Regions from separate parts of the Rhizobium sp. FG113 genome, predicted to be linked through region 1. Evidence: predicted binding sites of a transcription regulator. Region 1 holds the regulator's gene; the other holds the start of a gene.
What was found. Region 1 encodes LexA, which represses DNA repair genes until DNA is damaged. Its sites were predicted from a motif close to TGTTCNNNNTGTGTTCNG; they were not measured.

Region 2: the regulator LexA is predicted to act here: its motif matches at 1,886-1,903, upstream of ACODTZ_RS15670 (putative DNA modification/repair radical SAM protein).

The regions. Positions count from the first base shown of each region.
Region 1 covers NZ_JBMDKV010000003.1:201,100-206,879, forward strand. The annotation lists gene ACODTZ_RS11220 (ComEC/Rec2 family competence protein) at 130-2,577, shown strand; gene lexA (transcriptional repressor LexA) at 2,571-3,296, opposite strand; gene ACODTZ_RS11230 (VOC family protein) at 3,496-4,380, shown strand; gene kdsA (3-deoxy-8-phosphooctulonate synthase) at 4,377-5,219, shown strand; gene eno (phosphopyruvate hydratase) at 5,374-5,780, shown strand, end outside.
Region 2 covers NZ_JBMDKV010000005.1:180,714-186,493, reverse strand. The annotation lists gene ACODTZ_RS15685 (Lrp/AsnC family transcriptional regulator) at 1-95, shown strand, start outside; gene ACODTZ_RS15680 (glycosyltransferase family 4 protein) at 103-1,179, opposite strand; gene greA (transcription elongation factor GreA) at 1,185-1,661, opposite strand; gene ACODTZ_RS15670 (putative DNA modification/repair radical SAM protein) at 1,909-3,141, shown strand; gene ACODTZ_RS15665 (UdgX family uracil-DNA binding protein) at 3,141-4,607, shown strand; gene ACODTZ_RS15660 (VOC family protein) at 4,689-5,066, shown strand; gene ACODTZ_RS15655 (T6SS phospholipase effector Tle1-like catalytic domain-containing protein) at 5,050-5,780, opposite strand, start outside.

The DNA.
Region 1 (5,780 bases):
GAAGCCAATGATAATCCTGACATTTTCGATGGTTTTATTTCCCGTTTGAATTCAAACGATTATAGTTGCGTTTCGGTTCCGCTGGCCTCATTCTGATTGCAGGTCAGGGTGGCTTTCGGGTGTCGTTGCATGCCGGAGTTGAATGCCAGTCACGTCGTTTTGATGCCACCCGAAGCGGCGCAAATTGCCAATTTGCCGGCCGTACCAGGGCAAAATGCCCGTGCCATAATGACGCGCGCGCCGTTGACGCAGTCGACGTCGGGTTTTCTGAGTCGCGCAAGCCGAGGGATCGGCCGCCAGGCAGCCGTTGCAGCACAAGCGTTCAGCACGGAATTCGATCACGGCCGCTTCTTCCTGGCGTCGCCCATCTTCCTCGGCGCTGGCGCCATCGCCTGGTTCCGCCTTGCTGTCGATATCCCGCCCTCACGGCTCCTTGCCTGGGCTGTGCTGTTTGGTCTCGTCTTCGTTCTGGCGGGCGCTGCGCGCGTTGCCACCCGCCGTGTGGCGATATCAGGCCTGCTAGTCGTCCTTGGCATGTTCGCGGCGCAACTCGAGACCTGGCGCGCTGATACCGTCGTGCTTGATACAGCGGTGACGACGACTGTGACCGGCCGCGTGGAACGGCGCGAGGGCGACGACAACGGCCGCTGGCGCTATATCTTAAGGGTAACGCGCACGGACGAGCCCTCTCTCAAGCGGCCGCCACAGCAGGTCTCGCTGGTCGCGCGCGCAGGAGCGCCCGTTGGGGTCGGTGGCTGGTTGACCGGCCGCGTGCGCCTCACGCCGCCGGCAGGACCTGCGCTCCCCGAACTCAACGATTTCGCCTTCTCTGCCTATTTCGACGGCATCGGCGCCAACGGCTTCTTCTACGGCATGCCGCAGACCATCGCGTCGCAGACCGATATCGCCGATCTCTCTGCCGCCGATCGCGCCGTGGAATGGCTCTACGGTCTGCGCAGCCGGATTGGCGACCGCATCCGCAGCATCCTGCCTGATGATACCGGCGCCTTCGCCGCCTCGCTGGTCACCGATGAGAGACGTGCCATCTCCAACGAGACGACGGAGGCGCTGCGCCAATCCGGCCTCGCCCATATCGTGGCGATATCAGGCCTCAACATGGCCCTGTCAGCCGGCATCTGCTTTGTCGGGCTGCGGCTGTTCTTTGGACTGTTTCCTGGCTTCGCGCAGGCCTATCCGACCAAGAAGTTCGCCGCCGGCAGCGCGCTTCTGGCGTTGACGGCCTATTACATGATCTCAGGCTTCGCGGTCTCGGCCGAGCGCGCCTTCATCATGATGGCGATCATGCTTGTCGCGGTGCTGTTCGATCGCCCCTCGATCAGCCTGCGCAACATCGCGCTCTCGGCGCTGCTGATCATACTGATGTCCCCATCGGAGGTGCTCGGTCCCAGCTTCCAGATGTCCTACGCCGCGACACTGGCGCTGGTCGCGGGCTTTGCTGTCTGGACCAGGAGGCGGCCTCGCGAAAGCGTTCTTCTCACGCATCCCGCGATAAAGCCGGTCATGGTCACGCTTCGCTTCTTCGGCGGCATCGCGCTGACCTCGATGATCGGCGGTTTCTCGACGGCGCTGTTTTCGATCGAGCATTTTCACAGGTTGAGCGGCTACGGCCTTCCCGCCAACCTGCTCGCCATGCCCGTCATCTCCTTCATCGTCATGCCTTTCGGAATGCTCGCGATGTTAGCGACGCCCTTTGGTCTGGACGCGCCACTATGGACCGTCGCGGGCTTCGGGCTGGATCTGGTGATCGACATCGCCAAGATGGTTTCCGGCTGGGGCGGCAGTGTCGATATCGGGCGGATACCGCAGTGGTATTTCGCGATCGCCGTGCTCGGCTTCCTAGTCTGGGGGCTGATGCGGACACGGCTGCGATGGATCGGTGCTGTGGGGGCCGCGCTTGCAACGCTCGTCGTTGTTCTGCTGCCTGCGGCATCTGCGCCTGAGCTGGTCGTCTCCGAGGACGGAAGCCTCGTGGCAGCAGTTACAGGCGACAGTCTCGCCAGCAACCGCGAACGCCCGCCCGACTTCATCTTCGGGCAATGGCAACGCGCGCTCGCGATCGAAGAACACAAGCCGCCTGACATGCTTGAAGGCGAGGCCTTGCCCATCCCGAAGAGGGGAGAGCCACGACCAAGGCTGACACTGAAACAACAAGGCGAAGCCCGCGCCATGATGCGCGATGCCGCAGCGTCCACAAATGACAGCGCTTTTCAGTGCCTCAAGACGGCCTGGTGCGTAACATCGCTCGACAGCGGCTACATCATCGCAACGCTCGAAAACGCCGCCTATCTCGGTCCCGCCTGCGATGTGGCCGATATCGTCATCACGCCTGTCCGTCTGCGCCAGGCGACATGCCGTTCCGGCGCAATGCTATTGACCGGCGAAACCCTCAGGCGATCAGGCGCCGTCGAAATCCGCATCGACGAGCAGGGGGCGCCTGTCGTCAAAACCGCTTATGAAAGCCTCGGTCGTCCCTGGATGCGTCATCGCGCCTATGACTGGCGCAACGACAGCTTCAGCGATGATCCGTCACCAACTAGTGACGTCACCACTCAGTGATACCGGCGAATAAGCCCGACGAGCTTGCCCTGAACCTTGACGCGGTCGGGCCCGAAAATACGCGTTTCGTAAGCCGGGTTCGCGGCTTCCAGCGCGATCGAGGCGCCCTTGCGGCGGAAGCGCTTCAGCGTCGCTTCCTCGTCATCGACAAGCGCCACAACGATATCGCCGGGGTTGGCGGTGTTGCCGTTGCGGATGATGACGGTGTCGCCGTCGAAAATGCCGGCTTCGATCATCGAGTCGCCCTTGACCTCGAGCGCGTAGTGCTCGCCGGAGCCGAGCATGTCGGCGGGGACGGTGATGTCGTGGGTGTTGTTCTGGATCGCCGAGATCGGCACACCGGCGGCGATGCGGCCCATGACGGGAACGGACGCTGAGTTGCCGTTGTCGGCGCTCGGCGCGGCCTTCGGGGCAGGGGCTGCGGCCACCGGCTGCGGCTTGCCGAGGCTGCCTTCAATGACGCTCGGCGAGAAGCCGCGTCGCGGCTGCAGGCTCGGATTATAGGCTTCCGGCAGCTTGATGACCTCAAGCGCGCGCGCTCGGTTCGGCAGCCGGCGAATGAAGCCGCGCTCTTCCAGCGCGGTGATCAGCCGGTGAATGCCGGATTTTGATGCGAGATCGAGTGCATCCTTCATTTCATCGAAGGATGGCGGAACGCCCGACTCTTTCATCCGCTCATGAATGAACAGAAGCAGTTCTTGTTGCTTGCGTGTCAGCATCGAAATGAACCCCAGAGTCGTGAAACAAAGCCAGAACGGACACTATATGTTCCATATGTGTTCCGCAAGTGCCTAAATTTTCGTAAAACTTGGCTCGGAATCGTCGCGATTTTGCACTTCATTCGATTTAACCGCGCCGGCCTCTTGCATTGTGGCGAAAGCCAGCGCACATCTCTGCCGATTTCGGGAGGATTTGCCGATGAGTGACCCCCATCCCCTGGACCACGTGGTGCTGCCGGTCGTCAACATCGAGATGGCGCGCGAGCGCCTGGGCAAGCTGGGCTTCACCGTCGCCGCCGATGCGCGGCACCCTTTTGGCACCGAGAATGCCTGCGTCTTCTTCGCCGACAAAACCTATATCGAGCCGCTCGGCATCACCAGCCTGGAGACATACGAGGCGGCCATCGGTGACGGCAACGTTTTCACCGCTCGCGACCGCGCCTTTCGCTTCCGCTGCGGCGACGACGGCCTGTCGGCGATCGTTTTCGGCACGCCGGATGCCGATAGCGATCACACCCGCTTCATCGACGATGGCATGAGCGGCGGCGAGATGCTGCAGTTCGCCCGGCAGATGAAGATGCCGGATGGTTCTGAAGCGACCGCGGCGTTCCGCCTGGCTTTCGCGGCCGATCTGCGCGCACCCGATTTCTTCCTCTTCGCCTGCCAGCGCGTCAACCCGCTGCCCAGCGACCGCAAGGCCTTGGAAAAGCACGCAAACGGTGTGTTGGGTATCCTGTCGATCGTGCTCTCGTCGTCCGATCCCAAGGCGTTCGCGCCGCTGTTGCAGCTGGCGTCGGATGCGCAGGCGTTCCGCGAGGAGGCATTCGGCGTCAGCCTGGATGCCGGCAACGCCCGCATTAATATCCTTTCGCCGGATGGTCTGAACGCTTACTACGATCTCGCCGAGCCCAAGGCCGATCGCGGCCTGCGCGGCGCGGCGATTGTCTTTTCCGTTGCCGATCTCGCCGTGACAGAGGCGCATTTGGCTGCTAACGGGATCACCTATACACGCAAGAACAATCGAATTCTGGTGAAGGCAGCACCCGGCCAGGGCGCGCTCTTCGCCTTCGAGGAGAAACGATGACTGAAACCAATTCCGAAGTGGCCGTTGGCGAAGGCGCCGGCCGTGTGGTGTTTTCCAACACCGGCAAGCTGTCGCTGATCGCCGGCCCCTGTCAGATGGAAAGCCGCGACCATGCCTTCATGATCGCCGGCACGCTGAAGGAGCTCTGCGACAAGCTCGGTATCGGCCTTGTCTACAAGTCCTCCTTCGACAAGGCCAACCGCACCTCGCTGTCGGCCCAGCGCGGCATCGGGCTTGAAACGGCGCTTGAAGTGTTCGCCGATCTCAAGAAGGAATACGGTTTCCCCGTTCTCACCGACATCCACACCGAGGAGCAGTGCGCCGAAGTCGCCACTGTCGTCGACGTGCTGCAAATTCCGGCCTTCCTTAGCCGGCAGACGGACCTGCTGGTCGCCGCCGCAAAGACCGGCCGTGCCATCAACGTCAAGAAGGGCCAGTTCCTGGCGCCTTGGGACATGAAGAACGTGCTGGCCAAGCTGAATGCCAGCGGCAACCCGAACATCATGCTGTGCGAACGCGGCGCTTCCTTCGGCTATAACACGCTGGTCTCCGACATGCGCTCGCTGCCGATCATGGAAGCCATGGGTGCCCCTGTCGTGTTCGATGCGACCCACTCGGTGCAGCAGCCGGGCGGGCAGGGTGGCTCCAGTGGCGGCCAGCGCGAATTCGTGGAAACGCTGGCGCGTGCCGCTGTTGCCGTCGGTGTCGCCGGTGTGTTCGTCGAGACGCACGAAGATCCCGATAACGCGCCGTCGGATGGTCCGAACATGGTCTATCTCAAGGACATGCCGCGCCTGCTGGAGAAGCTTCTGGCCTTCGACGCCATCGCCAAGGGCTGACGTTCAAAAGACTGACACGTTCGTGTATTAGGCCACGAGGAATAAAGCGGCGAAGCATGCGCAAAACGGCCCCAAACTGGCATTGTAATTTGCGCATCTTCGATTAAAGACGAATTTCAAACGATTTATCCACCCCTCAAGCAGAGAAGAGCCGATGACCGCTATTACCGATATTATCGCCCGCGAGATTCTCGACAGCCGTGGTAACCCCACCGTCGAAGTCGATGTCTATCTCGAAGATGGCAGCATGGGCCGCGCCGCCGTTCCATCGGGCGCGTCGACCGGCGCTCATGAAGCCGTCGAACTCCGCGATGGTGGCAAGCGTTATCTCGGCAAGGGTGTCGAAAAGGCCGTCGAAGCCGCCAACACGGAAATCTTCGACGCCATCGGCGGTATCGACGCTGAAAACCAGATCCAGATCGACAACATCATGATCGAACTGGACGGCACGCCGAACAAGTCGCGCCTCGGCGCCAACGCCATCCTCGGCGTTTCGCTCGCTGTCGCCAAGGCTGCCGCCGAAGCTGCCGGCCTGCCGCTCTACCGTTACGTTGGTGGCGC
Region 2 (5,780 bases), on a different contig from region 1:
TCATCGAGGTGTTGACCGCCAACGAGCATGTCGACACCGTGCGCACCATGCTGACGATCCGCCAGATCAAGAAGCTTGGATTGACCGAAGTCTGACTTCGTCTCAGCCGAGGCTGTCGTAGACGGCCTTCAGCTTCGTGGCCTCGCCTTCGATGCGGAAGTTTTCCATGACATGCGTCTGGGCATTGGCGGCGAGCCGTGCCAGGCTGATTTCATCAGCCATGAGTTCCGAAACGGCGTTTGCCATCGCATCGAGATCGTCGCGGGCGATCAGCAGGCCTGCGCCGTTATCGCCTGTCGTGACGATTTCGGGAAAAGCGCCGACGTCGGTTGCGACGACGGGGACGCCTGTGGCCATCGCTTCGAGCGGGGTCAGGCCAAAACCTTCCCAGCGCTGCGGCGCGACGAAGAGATCGAGCGCGCGGTACCAGTCGTTGATATTGGTGTGCTCGCCGACGAAGAGGATGCGGTCGGAGAGGCCGGCGGCGGCGACCTTGGCCTTCAGGCCGTTCTCGAACTCGACATGCTGGGCCGTGGCGCGGCCGGCGATGATGGCGCTCCACTCGGGATGATCGGGGAGAAGCCGCAGCATGGTATCGACGAAGAGGTCGGTGCCCTTCTGGTGGCGGACGCGGCCGAAGCAGCCGGCGATCTTCTTGTCCGGATCGAGGCCGCATTCGCGCTTGGCTTGCGCCTTATCCAAGGGCGGCGAGAAGCGGGCGGTGTCGATGCCGTGCAGGATGACGGTGCTCGGGACTTCCAGATAGTTCGCCGTCTTGCCCGAGGTCGCGATCACCGCGTCCATCTTCGAGACAAGAAACTTCGTCCAGCCGCTGTGCTTGCGCTGCGAAGCGGAAGTGAAGACGATCTTCAGCTTCATGCGCAGGATGTCTCGCATGATCAGGGCAGGGAGCATCTCGATGTTGCGGCGGGCATGCCAGACGCGGAATGGCCGGGTCGAAGGTGCGCGCCACAATTTTGAGAGATCGCGGAAGCGGATGTGAGGGATCGATGCCGGCAGGCCGGGCCCGAGCGCCGCGATCTTCTGACCGAGCGCCCGCTGGACCGGGATAAGCTGGATGATCGTCGAGGTGACGCCTGATAGACGCTTCTTGAAGTTCGGCGCTATGATTTCGACGTCAGCGATATCGACGAGGTGCGATCGGCCGCGATCCGCCAATGTCCTCAGCCCCAGGTGATGGCCAGAACTTCGTAAGCCTTGGAGCCGCCGGGCGCGTTGACTTCGATGGAATCGCCGACTTCCTTGCCGATCAGCGCGCGGGCGATCGGGGAGGAGATGGAGATGCGGCCGGCCTTCACGTCGGCTTCCTGGTCGCCGACGATCTGGTAGGTCTTTTCTTCCTCGGTGTCCTCATCGACGAGCTTCACCTTGGCGCCGAACTTGATCGTGCTGCCGGACATCTTGGAGAGGTCGATGACCTCGGCGCGCGCCGTCAGATCCTCGAGCTCGCCGATGCGGCCTTCGTTGTGGCTCTGTGCTTCCTTGGCGGCATGGTACTCGGCGTTTTCCGAGAGGTCGCCGTGTGCGCGGGCCTCGGCAATCGCCTCGATGATTCGCGGGCGTTCTTCCTGCTGACGCCAGCGCAGTTCTTCCTGCAGCTTGACGAAACCACCCTGCGTCATCGGTACCTTATCAACCATTTTCTTGTCCTTCAGTCTTTGTGTCGGCTAGGCAGAGACACAAAAGAAAACAGGTCCCGAAGGGGAACTTCGGAACCATGCAAAAACTCTATCTGCTTCGTTTATAGCAGATTGCCTCCGTCGATTTCCAGAGAATTCGATGAAGCGACTTGCAACCCCTCATGGCTTTTCGCGTCAAACTTGAAAAACATCAATTGGAAGCGGCTTTTCTTGACTGTTAGCGATGGAACATATAGTGAACACAGACATGAAGAAGTCACTCGAAGAGCGGTTGGCCATCCTCTCGGACGCGGCCAAATATGACGCCTCCTGCGCCTCCAGCGGAACGACTAAGCGCGATTCCGGCAAGAGCGGCGGGCTTGGTTCGACTGAAGGTGCCGGCATCTGCCATGCCTATGCGCCGGATGGACGATGCATATCGCTGCTGAAGATCCTGCTCACCAATTTCTGCATCTACGACTGCGCCTATTGCATCAACCGCTCGTCCAGCAATGTAGAGCGGGCGCGGTTCACGCCGGAAGAGGTTATCTGGCTGACGCTGGAGTTCTATCGGCGCAACTATATCGAGGGGCTCTTTTTGTCGTCGGGGATCATCCGCTCCTCCGACCACACGATGGAGGAGATGGTGCGGATCGTGCGCGAGCTTCGCACCACGCATAATTTCCGGGGCTACATCCACCTGAAATCCATTCCAGAGGCCTCGCCGCATCTGATCGAGGAAGCCGGGCTCTATGCCGACCGTCTGTCGCTCAATATCGAGCTGCCGACCGACCGCGGCATCGCTCAGCTGGCGCCGGAAAAGAAACCGGCCAGCATTCGCCGCTCGATGGGCGATCTGAGACTGAAGATCGAGGCCGCGTCCGAGCCGACGCTGCAGACCAAGCGGCGCAAGCGCTTCGTGCCGGGCGGGCAGAGCACGCAGATGATCGTTGGGGCCGACGGCGCCAATGACGCGACCATTCTCGGGACCAGCGCGCAGCTTTACGGAAGCTATGGGCTGCGGCGCGTCTACTACTCGGCCTTCAGCCCTATTCCCGACTCGTCGAAAAACCTGCCGCTGATCAAGCCGCCCTTGATGCGCGAACACCGGCTCTACCAAGCCGACTGGCTCTATCGCTTCTATGGCTTCGGGATCGACGAGATTACGTCCTCGCAGGAGGGCGGCATGCTCGACCTCAATCTCGACCCGAAACTCGCCTGGGCGCTCGGCAATCGCAACGATTTTCCGGTCGATATCAACAGGGCGCCGCGCGAGACGCTGCTGAGGGTGCCGGGACTGGGGACGAAGACGGTGAAATCGATCCTGTCGGCGCGTCGTTTCAGAAAGCTCCGGATCGAGGATCTGACGCGGCTCGGCGTGTCGATCAAGAAGGTGCAGGCGTTCATCTCGGCCGAGGGCTGGTCGCCGCGCCGGCTGATTGACCGGCCGGATCTGAGGGCGATGTTCGAGCCGAAGCCGGAACAACTGTCGTTGCTGTGATGATTACCGTGTTGCTGGAGGGCCGGGGGGAATTGGCCGAGTGGCGCGACGAGGCGCGGCGGTTGGCTGCATCCGGTGTTGCGCCCGAAGAGATCGACTGGCGGGAGCGGTATCGCGAGACGGATCTGTTTGCGGCCCCTGAAGTGTCGTCGAAACTGCCGACGCTCGATGCTTCCAAGCCGCTGACGGTACCGCCCGCTTTTATCGGGCTTGCGGAGGCGGTGATCTGCCATAGCGATCCGATGCGTTTCTATCTGCTCTACCGGCTGCTCTGGCGGCTGCAAAGTGATCGGTCATTGCTCGACGTCGCCTCGGACGAGGACGTGGCGCGGGCGCGGGCGATGGACAAGAGCGTGCGCCGCGACGCCCACAAGATGACCGCCTTCGTGCGGTTCAAGGAGGTGGGATCGGGGATATCGCTTAACGGGCGGCGGAAGTTTCTCGCCTGGTTCGAGCCGGATCATCACATCGTCGCCCGCAAGGCGCCGTTTTTCCAGAAGCGGTTCAACGACATGGACTGGGTGATCGCGACGCCCAAGGGGTCGGCTGCCTGGGACGGCGAGAAGCTGACCGTCAGCCATGATCCGTGTGAGAAGCCCGATCTCACCGACCCGGCCGATCAGCTGTGGCGGACCTATTACGCCAATATCTTCAATCCGGCGCGCCTCAAGGTGAAGGCGATGCAGGCGGAGATGCCGAAGAAATACTGGAAGAACCTGCCCGAGGCCGATCTCATTCCCGGCATGATCGCCGATGCGGAAAGCAAGGTTCTGGAGATGGCCAAACGCCAGGCGAGCGAGCCGCTGCCGTTTCACGACCGGTTGCAGGAGGCCGCGCGCCGCGTGCCCGCAACGCCGAGGGCGCCCGTGGGCACGCTGGCGTCGCTGCGTGAGGAGGCGGTCGTCTGCATGCGCTGTCCGTTGCATGAAAAGGCGACGCAGACTGTGTTCGGCGAGGGGCCTGAAGATGCGAACGTGATGTTCGTCGGGGAGCAGCCCGGAGATCAGGAGGATCTCGCCGGGCGGCCGTTTGTGGGGCCGGCGGGCAAGGTGTTCGATCAGGTGGTCGGCGACGCCGGGATCGACCGGCAGTCGGTCTATGTCACCAATGCGGTGAAGCACTTCAAATACGAGCCGCGCGGCAAGCGCCGCATCCACCAGCGGCCGAACATGGGCGAGGTCACGCATTGCCGCTGGTGGCTCAACCTGGAGATCGAACTCATCAAGCCGAAGCTGATCGTCGCCATGGGCGCGACCGCGCTGACGGCGCTGACGGATACGAAGCACAAGCTGTCCGATATCAGGGGGCAGCCGATCAGGATGGGGAAAGAGCGAACACTGTTCGTCACCGTCCATCCGTCCTATCTGCTGCGCATTCCCGACGAGCGGCTGAAGGCGGAGGAGATGGCGCTGTTTCGGGCCGATATGGTGCGGGTGCGCGAGCTGATGGCCGGGATGGCGGCCTGACGATCGCTCGCCTTGCGAATTGCCATGGCGCTTCGGCGCGAATGTTGTAGCGTTGCCGATGAAGCAATCTGGAGACCGTTTATGTTCGATCATGTGTCGATTGGTGTGAAGAGCCTTGAGAAGTCGCAGGCGTTCTACGATGCCGCGCTGGCGCCGCTCGGCTATGAGCGGCTGACGAACTTCGGCAATGTCAGCGGCTATGGCGCTGATCGGGTGGGGCTCTGGGTCGGCGAGGTGGCGCGGCCGGTGGCGCCCGATATGGAATCGGGGCTGCATTTCTGCTTCGTGGCTCCGTCGGAGGAGTCCGTCGATGCGTTTTACGCGGCCGGGCTTGCCAATGGCGGAACCGACAATGGTGCGCCGGGCGTGCGGCCGGATTACAGCCAGTTCTACTATGCTGCCTTCGTCATCGATCCTGACGGCTACCGGCTCGAGGCCTATTTCAAGCGGCCGGAGTGATCGGAACGACCTCCGAATCTTCTGATGGTGGCGGGCCGTCGTTGCTCCAGGGCTCCGTCTCGAAGCGTAGCGGCAGGTTCGGCGGGGCGTAGGGCGGTGCTGCCGTAGACGACAGTCGGTCGATCACCGATTGGTGCAACGAGGCGCCGTCGGGGATAAAGCGGTGGTCGGCCAGCGGCAGGTAGATGCGCGTCGTGTCGCCGCGCTTGCGCCAGGAGGTGATCGGCACCCGCCTCGGCACATATTCGAGCAGCTTCCACGCCCAGTTCATGGAGTCGTGCAGCGGTGCCGTTGGGGCCGGCCGGACATAGCTCTTCGTCGGGTTGTCGCCATGAACGAGTTCCTTGACGGCGTCCTCGTTGTAGATGAGGCCGGTGCTTCGGGTCTCGGCGATCATCCAGGCGAGTGGTATCTTGATAGCCGCACTCTCCGCTTCCGGATAGCCGCCGCCGATATCGCCATGAACACCGGAGAACCAGACTTCCTTCACGTTCTGCGGGGGCGGGGCGGGCGGCTTGAAGGGGCCGCCCCAATAGTCCTGCCCTTGCCGCCATGGCAGCGGATTGAACATGGTTCGCCGCTCATCGATGGCGAGCGCGTGGCGGACTACTTCCACGCTCGGATTGCGATCGGTGAAGGGAAGCGTCAGGAGCTGCGGGCGCCATTTGCCCCAAACAATGACCGAGGAGACGGTGTCGAAGAGGCCGAGCAGCT